Regions from separate parts of the Cohnella abietis genome, predicted to be linked through region 2. Evidence: predicted binding sites of a transcription regulator. Region 2 holds the regulator's gene; each other region holds the start of a gene.
The links. The regulator LexA, encoded in region 2, represses DNA repair genes until DNA is damaged. The targets are predictions, from matches to a motif close to CGAACATATGTTCG.

Region 1 (4,110 bases), 1.2 Mb from region 2:
GGTATATGGGCAAGGAACGGCCTATCCGATGCCAGTGGCGGGCGTGAAGAAAAAGTCAGGATGCAACTGCGGAGGACCGTCTTCCTATTCTGTACCAACGGAGGCCAATGCGGGGTTGGCACCTTATGCTGATGGCTATCAAGGAATGGCTTATTCTGCAGATCGATTTTCTTATGGAGCTCCCGCATATGGGGTTTCCCCGATAGCGAACGGTCCTTTTGGAAATGCACCGCAATCGGTCAATCCATTCGGCAGCTACCCTGGCATGCAGTATAGTCCTTATTATGGAGCGCCGATGGGGGATGTTCCTTTGGGAGCCAATCAAGGGCTAGCAACGGTAAATGGAGCTAACTATGGTCAACAATTTGATCCTTATTTCGGAGCAATTCCGCCTATTCCACCTTTACCGCCTTTAGGCCCGCTAAGAGAGAATGAGAATGAAAATGACCGTTCCTCCGAGAATGAAGATGACTTAATCAGTCAATCGCCTTCTGTAAAGAAACGTCAACTTCAAAATAAGCCAAAGGCAAAGCTAGCAGCATCAGCAAGGCAAAGCAAACCAAGACGGAAGGAAAACCTGCCTTGGATTAAATGGTAATAAAATACGCATAGCGCCGGAATTCCCAGGGAATAATAAAGAAAACAGCAGAGAAGGGGATTCCGGTGTCTCGCTTTCGTATATTAAAGGAAATAAAGAAATCGCTAAAGAGGAAACGTCGCCATGTCTGGTCTCTAGGAGCGGGTGTCGGGTTTTTTCTACTTGCCACTCTGGCAGGCACCTGGTTAGCCCATAGAATAATAACAAACAATCAATCAGGGATGTTTGCACAGATCGACACTGTCCCTGTATGGGTGGACAACCTGGATGTTAAGGATGAACCAGCAAAAACTGAGCGTGAACAAGTCATACGTTCCCTTAAAGAATGGGGGGGACAGGTAGAGCTTGTCCTACACAGAACCTATTTGTGCGGGGAAGAGACGCGTAAGCTAGGGAGACATACGGCTGCCGAAGCAGAAGAGCTATTAAAGTCACATTGGGAGTGGCAAGTAAAATTTAACCCTTCTGGTCAAGTATTGATCGAGGAGGCTGTAGATGATTTGTCACCGGAATGTCGCAAGACGGCATATTTCGGTATGGACAAGGATGGCAACCTATCGTTATATGAGGGGCCACCCTGGCGTGAAAAAGTGTTAAGGACCTTCTTCCAGCTGGATGTCAATATGCTCGAAACCCGCATGCCGCTGGAACGTGTGCATGAGCTGACCACTGGTATTCGGGTTGCAGACAAAGATGAATATAACAGCGTATTATCCACCTTTAATGATTTTGCCCGTTTGAAGTCACAGGCTTCACGTCAGTAAACGGCAATGAAGGCTAACAAATTCACATCTAATTTCAGGTCACCAGAGCTTTCTGGCTGGCCTCTTTTTGTTGTTTTGTTTGATTACAATTAGATTAATGTGTTCTCCTTCTGTTCTCATGGGGGCGAACATTTGTTATAATCAAATGAAGTATGTATGGAAAGCTTGAAAGCGGGGTATCGCATTCATGAGGATTTTGGGAATCGACCCTGGAATAGCCATCATGGGATTCGGTTTTATTGATAAAGTGGGGCACAAATTAACCCCGGTTCAATATGGGTGTATAGAAACGGCGGCAGGAACACCGCAGGAATTACGCTTAAAGCAAATTTATGATTCGGCTTGTACCTTATTGGACCAATATAAACCGGATACGGTAGCTGTCGAGAAGCTGTTTTTCAACAAGAATGTAACGAATGCATTTAGTGTTGGACAAGCCCGTGGGGTTTTCATACTGGCAGCGGCACAACGAGGTTTAACTATTGGGGAATACACCCCGATGCAGGTGAAACAAGCCGTTGTAGGTTATGGGGCCGCCGAGAAAAAACAAGTTCAGGAAATGGTCAAGATGCTGCTTAAATTATCGGTAGTACCTAAGCCGGACGATGTTGCTGATGCGCTCGCTGTAGCGATCTGCCATGCGCATTCCATCGTCTTAAATGATCGATTGAATGGAGTGATACGCTAATGATCGATTATTTACGAGGAAAAGTTGCTCATATAGAAAGCGAATACGTCGTTCTTGATGTTCATGATGTTGGTTATCGTGTATTTACACCTAACCCTTATGGATTGTCTCGGAACGAAGATCAAGTGCAATTATTTATTCATTATCATGTTCGCGAGGATGCTACTCAGTTATTCGGTTTTACGACAAGAGATGAGCAAGCCTTATTCCGTAGATTGCTGGAAGTATCAGGAATTGGCCCTAAGGTTGCGCTTGGAGTGCTTGTTGGAGGCCGACCGGAAACTGTAGTTGCAGCCATTCAGCAAGAAAATATCGCTTTTCTCACGAAGCTTCCTGGGATTGGTAGGAAAACTGCACAACGAATGATTCTTGATTTGAAAGATAAGCTGGGTACTTTAGATAGTCGTTGGGCGGTTGCGTCCATGATAGATCTTGAAATGCCAGGCGTAGCATCCGACAGCAGCTCGGCGTGGGCAGCGGCACGTGAAGCGCTAACTGGTCTTGGCTATCGTGATGTGGAATTAGATAAGGCATGGCTGGTTCTTAAAGACAAGGTAACCGGAGACGAATCCCCGGATGTGCTAATTAAGAAAGCTCTGCAGCAATTGTTTCAAGGATAGATAGCTGATTAGCGGTAGAGGAGGCGGGAGCCATGGAGGAAGACCGAATCATTACCGCGCATTTAATGATGGAGGATCAAGCGGTTGAATATAGCCTGCGCCCTCGTTACTTGGCAGAATATATTGGCCAGGCGCAAGTAAAGGACAACTTAAAGATATACATAGAAGCTGCTAAAATGCGGAAAGAGCCGCTCGATCACGTTCTGCTGTATGGTCCACCAGGCTTGGGGAAAACAACGCTTTCCAATATTATCGCGAATGAGCTTGGCGTTAACATCCGTACAACAAGTGGTCCTGCTATTGAACGTCCTGGTGATCTTGCTGCGATCCTGACTAATCTTCAAGAAAACGATGTTCTATTCATTGATGAAATTCATCGGCTGCATCGAACGGTTGAGGAAGTGCTTTATCCTGCGATGGAGGATTTCGCGCTTGATTTTATAATAGGTAAAGGGCCAAGCGCACGTTCGGTACGCCTTGATTTGCCTAAATTTACTTTAATCGGGGCAACAACAAGAGCGGGCTTGCTCTCGGCACCTTTACGTGATCGCTTCGGGGTTGTAAGCCGGTTGGAATTTTACACAGAAGATGAGCTATCATACATCGTTACGAGAACAGCAGAAATATTCGGAGTAGGTATGGTTGGAGAAGCATCGAGAGAGATAGCAAGGAGAGCACGAGGAACGCCAAGGATCGCTAACCGACTGCTGAAGCGAGTACGTGATCATGCTCAGGTTAGAGGGGATGGAATCATTACGGATGCCGTGGCGGGTGATGCGTTGGAAAGAATCCAAGTCGATCCCATGGGTCTTGATAGTATCGATCACAAGATGCTTCGTTCCATGATTCAGAACTATGGTGGCAGGCCAGTTGGTTTAGATACGATAGCGGCTTCCATCGGTGAAGAGAGCCAAACGATCGAGGATGTCTACGAGCCATATCTCATGCAGATTGGATTTCTGCAACGTACGCCGCGTGGTAGAATCGTTACGGCAGCAGCCTACCGACACTTGGGCCTGCCTGTTCCGGAGCTTAATGGATGAAGAAAACGTCGTTGAAGCCGCAGCTTACGGTTGTATATGACGGGCAGTGCAAGCTGTGTTTAGCAACAGTTGATAAATTAAAGAATTTGCCCATTCGTGCGCAATTAACCTTCGTTTCCCTGCAGTCTTTAATAAGCGGACAAGTCAAGATTTGGCCAGGTATAGAGGATGTCACGCTAGATGAGCTTTCTGCGCAAATGCACGTAACTGATGAGCAGGGACGAAGATTTAGCGGGAGTGAAGGCTTACTCTTCCTTATGCGACAAATTCCTTCTCTATCTTGGCTTGGACGGCTAGGAGCATTGCCGGGGTTCAACGGATTGATACGATTAATATATCGCATTGTAGCCCGATATCGATATCGATTGTTCGGTAAGATAGCTTGCTCGGACGGTGT
Region 2 (4,110 bases):
ATCAAATAGTACAGCCTTGACTGACATTATGCCTTCTCCTCACTTGGCTTTTACTTCCCACTCAACATGGTGCAGCTCTGAATATGCTTTTAATCTTTCACTCATAAGACCCAACGGATAGCGATTCATTAAACGTGAAAATACCCAGTTAGCTCCCTTAACGGATTCAACGATAATATAACCCGGTTGAACCGTAATTTTGCGTATTTCCGTTGGTCGCAATGTTTTGTAGCCGGTAAACTTCCGAGTTTCCAGCGTATCACGACTAACCGACAAATAAGGACGACGTAAATAGTAGAAAATGGCCAATACGATATAACAGCCTATCGTCACCCAGAATAGCGTCTGATCCTGCATAAAGTTACTAGACCATGGCTGAGCCATAGTGATATAAAGCAGAATAAGCATGAGCAATAATATCGGAACGATATAATTACGACCTCTAAAACGGTCTATTTGCGGCGCGTTAGGACTGATTCCTTTCTTGCCATCCTTTTTACGGCGTTTGTTAATTTGCTTTGAATTTTTCTCGACCATTCGTTCCCATGAGCGGGACATAAACTTCCTCCTTGTTTTTAACGTATCTCGCTACATAGATGTAGAAGCACGTTATCATCATGATGCTTCATGTGTTAATTATTCATTGTACCTTCTCCCAGCGGCCTCAGTGTTTAATTGTTGGCTCGTCTTCCACGACCTCAATGCGGTCCAATTCCTGGCGGAAGTTCTGCTTGAAGATATCAATATATTGACGACGGAGCTGTTCGCGTTCAGCTAACTCACTCTCGTTCAAGCCCTCGGTTTTATTTTTACGGGATAATTCATTAATTCTGTTAATCAATTTTTCCATGACATTTACACTCCCTTTCTTTAACGATACAGCAAGTAAAAATGCATTATTCTTTTCTAACTCATCTACTCAAAGCACCATGAGCACCCAGTGGGTACTGTAGCCGCTTTTTCTTGCCATCTCTATACTTTGCCATTTCCGCAGATAGGTTGTCAAGAAAGGTGGACAACAAAAAAAGACCGGAAATAGCCGGTCGGGAATAATCGTACCCTGTAGGGGTTTAGGAAACAATTGTAGCTGGAATAATGACTGTCTGTCCTATCGTTAAATCAGAAGTGGCTAATCGATTACGCTTTAATATCTGATGGATCGCTTCCCGGGTATCCAATGTATTCTTCTTATAGGTATTAGCTAACCCCCAGAGCGTATCGCCGCTGTCTATGACAATCACTAGCTCCTCCTGAGTAGCAGGCACGATTGCACTAGAAGAGGCAGAAGTATGTACACGTGCAAAGCCGCTGAAAAGCACGACAAAAGCGAACAAAAAGAACAAGCTTCTTGCCCATTTCCAATTACGCATAACGAGAGTCCCCTTATGCGAAGAAAACCGTCCAGACTTAAAAGAAGCATCATTATTATGTATTGAAGAAAGTGGAGCTGAGCTGGACGTTACCCATAAATGCACCATTAAGTTCACCCCAAACATTTGTTCTGGTAACATCGTAACACGAACATATGTGCTAGTCAACTATTTTAGGAACATTTGTTCTGTAGAACGAATGTTTGTGCGAACTCGAGTTCTGTGCTATAATTTGTCATAATGAAAACTGATACATAGGGAGGGCTTGGCGTGTCCAAGATGTCCAGTCGCCAGAATTCTATACTAGAATTCATCAAGAACGAAGTTCGTGACAAGGGGTATCCCCCTTCCGTCCGTGAAATTGGAGAAGCCGTAGGCTTAGCATCCAGCTCAACCGTACACGGTCATTTAGACCGTCTAGAGAAGAAGGGTTTAATCCGCCGGGATCCTACCAAGCCTCGTGCAATCGAGATTCTTGGGGATGACGATGATTCTGACTATAGATTCTCGTCCTCTGTTAGACCTATCCCCTTACTGGGTAAAGTAACAGCGGGCTTGCCTATTACAGCTACGGAAAACATCGAAGAATATTACCCCCTTCCCATTAGCATGGTAGGCGATCAGCCGGTATTCATGCTATCCGTTATGGGAGACAGTATGATTGATGCTGGTATCCATAATGGTGACTATGTAATCGTTCGTCAGCAGCCTACTGCAACCAACGGCGATATCGTAGTAGCTATGACGGACGATAACGAAGCAACTGTTAAGACCTTCTATAAGGAAAGAGACCATATTCGTCTCCAGCCTGAGAACGCAAGCATGGAACCTATTCGGCTTCCTAATGTCAGCATTCTTGGCAAAGTCATCGGCCTCATTCGTTCTTTCCTGTAAACAAGCCATTATAACTAAACAGGCAACCCCCTCAGACATTCGTCTGGATGGGTTGCCTGTTTTTAATTGGAAACTATTCCCTACATTCCTCGTATAACTAAACAAGGAGCTGATTATTATGATTATCTTCGCTTTCCTGTTCATAGCCATGGCGCTACTTAATATTTTCTTTCCTGCATTCGGCTGGTACTTAAGATATGGCTGGATGGTTAAAGGAGATTCTGAACCCAGTGATGCCTACTTACTCATGAGTAGGATTAGCAGTATTGTTGTCCTAATTGTGTTCCTGTTCGTCGTTCTTCCTAACTTCTAATTAACGATGCTACCTCAAACACTCCTAAAAACGAACGTCTGCATTTTTAATGAGCTCATTTCTCGTTCGTAATATAAGGTTAGCCATCCTTTGCCGTTTCAGATAATAAGGGTGAATACATCATGAGTGCATTATTCTCGGTAATAAATTCATCATCAATCAACTCGCCCGCCTGGTTGAAGACGCTTCGATGAAGTACGTTGCGCCTAACGTAACCTCCCCAATACTGCTGCTCGATGCGATGCTTCTTCTCATAGATTTCGTAGGTATATAATGATTTCTCAACTGCACGCCACTCCCCTCGCAGAACATGATCTTTCAACTCAAGACGAAGCTGATAAAGCGTAGTAGTTGGATTCGAAATCATAAGATCCAAATAATTATAAGCACAAGTCGCCCCACTACCAAAAGGTTGTGTTCGGTTTGTATCCGGAAATGCATCGTAACTATGCCGATGACGTTCCATGACTGCTAGCGGTGTGTGCAACGTCATCCAATAAATCAGGTTCGAAAGCTGGCAAAGACCTCCGCCTATCCCTGGCTTGAAGCCGCCATAAAACAACAACATGCCCGGGACATAACCTTTACGCGCTGTTGTTTTGCCGATAAGCTTCCAGTATGACATCGTTTCACCCGGCGCAAGGAGGAGCCCATTTAGACGCTTAATCGCAAGCGCCAGATTGATTTCTTTGTTATATTGGAGCCACATATCCACGTCCTTTAGCTTCCGAAGCGTTGGTGTTTCATGATGAAATACAATATGTGCAAGTGGGTCTTGTGAGAACGTTCGCGCGAATGGAATACCATCAACCAACCATCTAGCATATCTTCGCCAAGTATAATAAGTTTTCCCGAACATAAGTCGTAGCTTGGATCTCGAAATTGGTTTCTTCATGTCTACATCGATCCTCTCTAGGGGTTCGTTGTGAGGTAACCTTCTTCATATGCAAAGCGTACGCTTTTTATGTATGTGGACTAAATCCTTGGATTCGTTTTTCTGCTTAATTAGAAAGTCATTTTTTCATTTAGTTTGTCTTTCCATTAATATTCCAGTAACCCCCTGATAGTTGTTCATTCATAACTGGAAAAGATGTTCCAGCAACGACTTCACCATTCGCTAAATGTACATAAACTTCAGTCTTACCTTTGGACTTAGCGTTACCACTTTTGTAGTTATCCAATGGGTGATTTTTTACGATAAACTTTTCCACGGATACAGTTTTGCCATATGCCGGTTTAGGGTCGTTTCCAGGGAGAGTCCAGTACATTGAATAAGGTAAAGTTTTGACCATATCTTTTGTTAGAACGTATGTTGAAACATTACTTTCATACGACAAAACTATGTAACCTTCCTTTTCAATATATAATTTTGCGATTTCAGCATTTTCGGTAAGTTCCTGGTTTTCGGTGGCTCTGCACCCAGATAATATCGTTACTACTAATAATAAAATTATACACAGTAACCTCTTTCTCATTGATGAATCGCTCCCTTATTTTCATTAATCCAATTTATTTGGACGAGTGTATGTGTCA
Region 3 (4,110 bases), 1.1 Mb from region 2:
CCATACTCCGGGTACTTGTCCATTTTGCTGCCCCTGTGTCGCCATTTCCTGCGCTTCTAGCGCAAGATCAGTACGTACGTTATACTTAGATAAATCTGCATTCATCATGTGAAATAAAACCCCTTTCGTTTGTGCAATATGGTGGGATATCAGCTTGCTTTTTACCCCCTTGCATGATAGAATATTACAAGTTGTGTGGAGAAATACTTCTGTTTTTGCTGGAGGTGAAAAGAATGCCAAACATCAAATCCGCTATTAAACGTACTAAAACGAACGAAGCACGTCGTCAACGTAATGCTTCGGGCAAGTCCGCTCTACGTTCAGCTGTTAAAACTGCTGATGTTGCGGTCCTTGGAACAGACGTAAACGCTGCTAAAGCGGCTTACGGCGCGGCTCAGAAGAAGTTGGACAAAGCGGCAACAAAAGGGCTCATTCACAAAAATGCAGCTGCTCGCAAAAAGTCCCGTCTGGCCAAAAAACTCAACGCATTGTCCGCGCAAGCTTAAGTCTTGTGCCTGACGCATATGCGGCTGACCTGCCCCTCATAAGGCAGCAGCCAGGAAAAAGCCATCCCTTGTAGGGTTCCTACATAGGATGGCTTTTTTTGATGAATTTCATTTTTAAAAATCTAAAGGTTTTCGAAGCCTCGTAGAAGAATGATTCCATAGGAGGGTTTTTATTTTCAGAAATGGACAAAGTCCATCACATAATGGCGTCAGTGTTTTTGAAGCTTGCTGATCTGCGAAGAGCTTAATCCTGTCAGTTCTTCGATTATCTCTGGGTTAAGTCCTTTTTCAAGCATTTTTAGAGCGATTTCTTGTTTACTCTCTTGTATGCCTTCTTCTTTACCTTTCAATAGCCCTTCCTGCAACCCTTCCTCTTTGCCTTTTTTCTCCCATGAGGTCATCCATTCCATCAGCTTCTCCTCCTCGTGCGGATATATTCGTTCTATATTTTCCTGTAGTTGAATGTTTTCAGCAGGGGTTAATTGCAGATAAGTTTCGAAAAATACCGTGAGTATCCTCATTCGTGCCGGATCCAATTGCATCTTCATCATCATACGTAGAAATTCAAGCTTCACCATCACTCGTTCACTCTTATTATATCCCATGCTACTCAAGAGCGCAGCGGCAACAGGGTTATCTTTATCAAGAAATTCCCGCCAATTGTGCTTACTTAATTGTACCGTAAAATAACGAAATGTCATCACACTTAGAAAAGGAAAATGCCAACTAAAATTGTCAGGCTCTTGTGCTTCACGTTCATGGTTAAAAATCGCAATCGGCAAAATACGCCGGCGATATTTCTCGTAGAGCTTACTAGAATACAGAAACATTCGCTCAGAAAAATTAATTTGGTAATAAGACTGCGGCTCCAAATGTACAATTATCAATGCCTTATCCGTATCACCCATACCTCCCCGATTACCGACTTCCTCTTCCAACAGCCTAGTCTCAATAAGAACATCCACCCTTCCTGTTGCGCCTCCCATCACATCCGTGAACAATTCCTCAGAAAGAAAAGTTACATGTGAAAAATCGATAAACGAGCAAGCTTTCGGAAAAAATAGCTCCATGAACTCTTTGAAGAAGATTTGAAGCAGTTCTTTGAATAAACGATCGTGATCAATACTCATATTCGTTTCTCCCTCCAATTGCAGCTGAAGATATGTACCATAAAACACAAAACGCCACCCGTTTCTCCATGTAGGAGAACGAGTGGCGTGTGCTTCACGTCCGAGCTGTTATTCGCTGATATCGTACCATGAATATAGGGTACCGTCTATAAAAGAGTTAAGTCGTGCCCGAACTATTTCTAGCTTGCTCCAGACGAGCCTGTCTTCAGTAAAAAAAGCTCAAGTCCTATTGTTTTTTCAATACGACCGGTTTTCATCGCATAGTCTAGATCAGCAAGATCGGAAAGCATCGTCGCCAGACGTTCCTGGCTGAATTTGCGCGCCTGCTCGGCTGTAATTTTGACTGCATATGGGTGAAGCCCTATCTGTGTGGCCATTTGTTGAGGAGTGTAGCCTTGACTTCCAAGCTCCTTAACATAAAGCATGTTACGGAACTGACGTACAAGGAGCGCCATCAGCTTAATCGGCTCCTCACGTTGCTTAAGCAAATCATAATAAAGCGTAATGGCGGCCGCAGTTCTGAGCGCAGCTAATTCCTCTGTTAATTTGAATACATTTTGCTCGGTTGCCATCGGCACGAGCTCTTGAACAGATTGTGCAGTTACTGTCCCTCCCTGACCCGCATGCAAGCAAAGCTTATCCGCCTCCGCAGCCAATGCATGCAAATCCGTACCCACCCGACGCAGAAGCTCCTCTGCAGCTGAGCTGCCCATTGTACGACCTTGATTGCTTGCACGCTTATTCAGCCATTGCAGCAGCTCTTCAGACTGCAATGGCGTGAACGCAATGATGGAATCATTTGTTTTAGCGGTTTTGACAAGCTTCTTACGTTCATCCAGCTTTTCGTGACCCACTAGGAAAATAAGAATAGTCGTTTCGGATGGCTGCCCCATATAAGTAAGCAGTCTCTCTGGATGATGTTCGATACGACTGGATTCTTTTCCCGAGGCGAACAATACACTATCCCTGACGAGTATAACTTTGCTTGGCACAAGAAACGGAAGAGTTTCTGCTTCTTCTATAATGACATCAAGTGATGTTTCACCAGTATCAAAACGAACGATAGCCATTTCCCGGTGGTCAGGTTCAACTACCTGCTCCAGCAATCGCTCTATAAATTCATTCATCAAATAAGATTCTGTTCCGTAGCAGACGTATATCGGGGATATGCTGCCTTGCTTAATTAAACGAAAAGCTTGTTTAGCGTCCATGTTAAAATCCCCCAACCCTATGTAGACATTGTAGTTTGTTTCATTGTACAACAAACAACAAAGAGATCACACCTTTAGGAAGATGTAATCCCTTTGCGCTCGGACATCTATATCAACGTTCGCCGGCCGGCCCATGGTGCCGTGCGCGAACGACCGCTACGTCGCCCGAAGACGAACGTCAACTCCATCTGTACACTATATGCAACAGCTCGCAAATGGTGAGGATAGGTTAGCGTGATGTTTCTTTAACATTAATTGTATCAAACTGCCACTGGGTTTGATTTCCGTTGGCATCCGTGAAAGTGAAATAAAGAATCGTGCTATCCTCATTCCAGTTCAGAAAGCTTATCTTACCCTCACGAGCCTCGGAATTAAACACCTGGCTATCATCAGCAGTATTGTACACCTGATACGTTCCTGCTCCTTCAACCGCAACAGCTCTCCACTTCTCATCTGGTGAAAACGATAGTGCGGCTGGGATGGACATCAGCATTGAAGGTTCCTTAGGAATATCCGCTTTAGGAATATCTGCCTTAGGGTTCTCAGTTAAAATCGCTCCAAATTGATCCTTAGCATTGAGCCCTTGTTTACCCATATCCGTAGAATCTTTTTCCTGCGGTGCGGTTAAACTTGGCTCAACTTTGCTTACCGAAGATTTATCTGGCACAGTAGACTTGTCATCAAATTGCTCCAATGCCATCGATCTGGAAGCTGATTCCTTGTTGGTTTCAATTTCTGCTCCCTTCATCCTAGACATCGAGTCTGATAATAAACCTGCTTCATTCCCAGAAGAAGAAGCTACAGAAGAAAATGGGGATGGTGCAGCGGCTTCATTATGACTGCCACTCCCACCTGAAATCCATTGGCTTGGATTGCTAAATATCAATAGCCCCGCAACTACGCCAGCAGCGACCACACCCGATATTTTACCAAATAAATGCCGAGACGGACGATGTGACCTTGCAGAAGAAGGCTTATCGTTTGAGCTATCCTCATTAAGTCGGGAATCACTTGTCGAATCTGCAGCATGAAGTCGTTCCAATTCGGGAAGTATGGCATCTACAAGACTGAACTTGGGTACTACCCGCGGCAGCTGCTCCAATTCATTGGACAGCCTTTGCAGCCTTGTTAGCATGGCGGCGCAATCCGGGCATTGACCAACATGATCCATCATGAGCGACGTTTCTTGTTGATCTAAATCACTATCAATGTGACGCTGCATGAGTTCCATCACCTCTTGGCAAATCATCCCCGGACACCACC

Region 1: ruvC (crossover junction endodeoxyribonuclease RuvC) is a predicted target of LexA. The motif match lies at 1,488-1,501, and genes of this name have one in related genera.
Region 3: KCTCHS21_RS20435 (Rpn/YhgA-type helix-turn-helix domain-containing protein) is a predicted target of LexA. The motif match lies at 1,738-1,751, and genes of this name have one in related genera.

What each region holds. Positions count from the first base shown of each region.
Region 1 is NZ_AP019400.1:2,259,794-2,263,903, forward strand. It holds gene KCTCHS21_RS09620 (LysM peptidoglycan-binding domain-containing protein) at 1-598, shown strand, start outside; gene KCTCHS21_RS09625 (BofC C-terminal domain-containing protein) at 664-1,362, shown strand; gene ruvC (crossover junction endodeoxyribonuclease RuvC) at 1,550-2,050, shown strand; gene ruvA (Holliday junction branch migration protein RuvA) at 2,050-2,670, shown strand; gene ruvB (Holliday junction branch migration DNA helicase RuvB) at 2,703-3,713, shown strand; gene KCTCHS21_RS09645 (thiol-disulfide oxidoreductase DCC family protein) at 3,710-4,110, shown strand, end outside.
Region 2 is NZ_AP019400.1:3,490,202-3,494,311, reverse strand. It holds gene KCTCHS21_RS15040 (HAD family hydrolase) at 1-27, opposite strand, end outside; gene KCTCHS21_RS15035 (hypothetical protein) at 40-558, opposite strand; gene KCTCHS21_RS15030 (DUF896 domain-containing protein) at 665-850, opposite strand; gene KCTCHS21_RS15025 (LysM peptidoglycan-binding domain-containing protein) at 1,071-1,370, opposite strand; gene lexA (transcriptional repressor LexA) at 1,641-2,264, shown strand; gene KCTCHS21_RS15015 (DUF6199 family natural product biosynthesis protein) at 2,383-2,577, shown strand; gene KCTCHS21_RS15010 (VanW family protein) at 2,657-3,484, opposite strand; gene KCTCHS21_RS15005 (hypothetical protein) at 3,603-4,052, opposite strand.
Region 3 is NZ_AP019400.1:4,630,089-4,634,198, forward strand. It holds gene gpr (GPR endopeptidase) at 1-105, opposite strand, end outside; gene rpsT (30S ribosomal protein S20) at 234-506, shown strand; gene KCTCHS21_RS20435 (Rpn/YhgA-type helix-turn-helix domain-containing protein) at 716-1,636, opposite strand; gene holA (DNA polymerase III subunit delta) at 1,816-2,847, opposite strand; gene KCTCHS21_RS20445 (anti-sigma factor family protein) at 3,077-4,096, opposite strand; gene KCTCHS21_RS20450 (RNA polymerase sigma factor) at 4,093-4,110, opposite strand, start outside.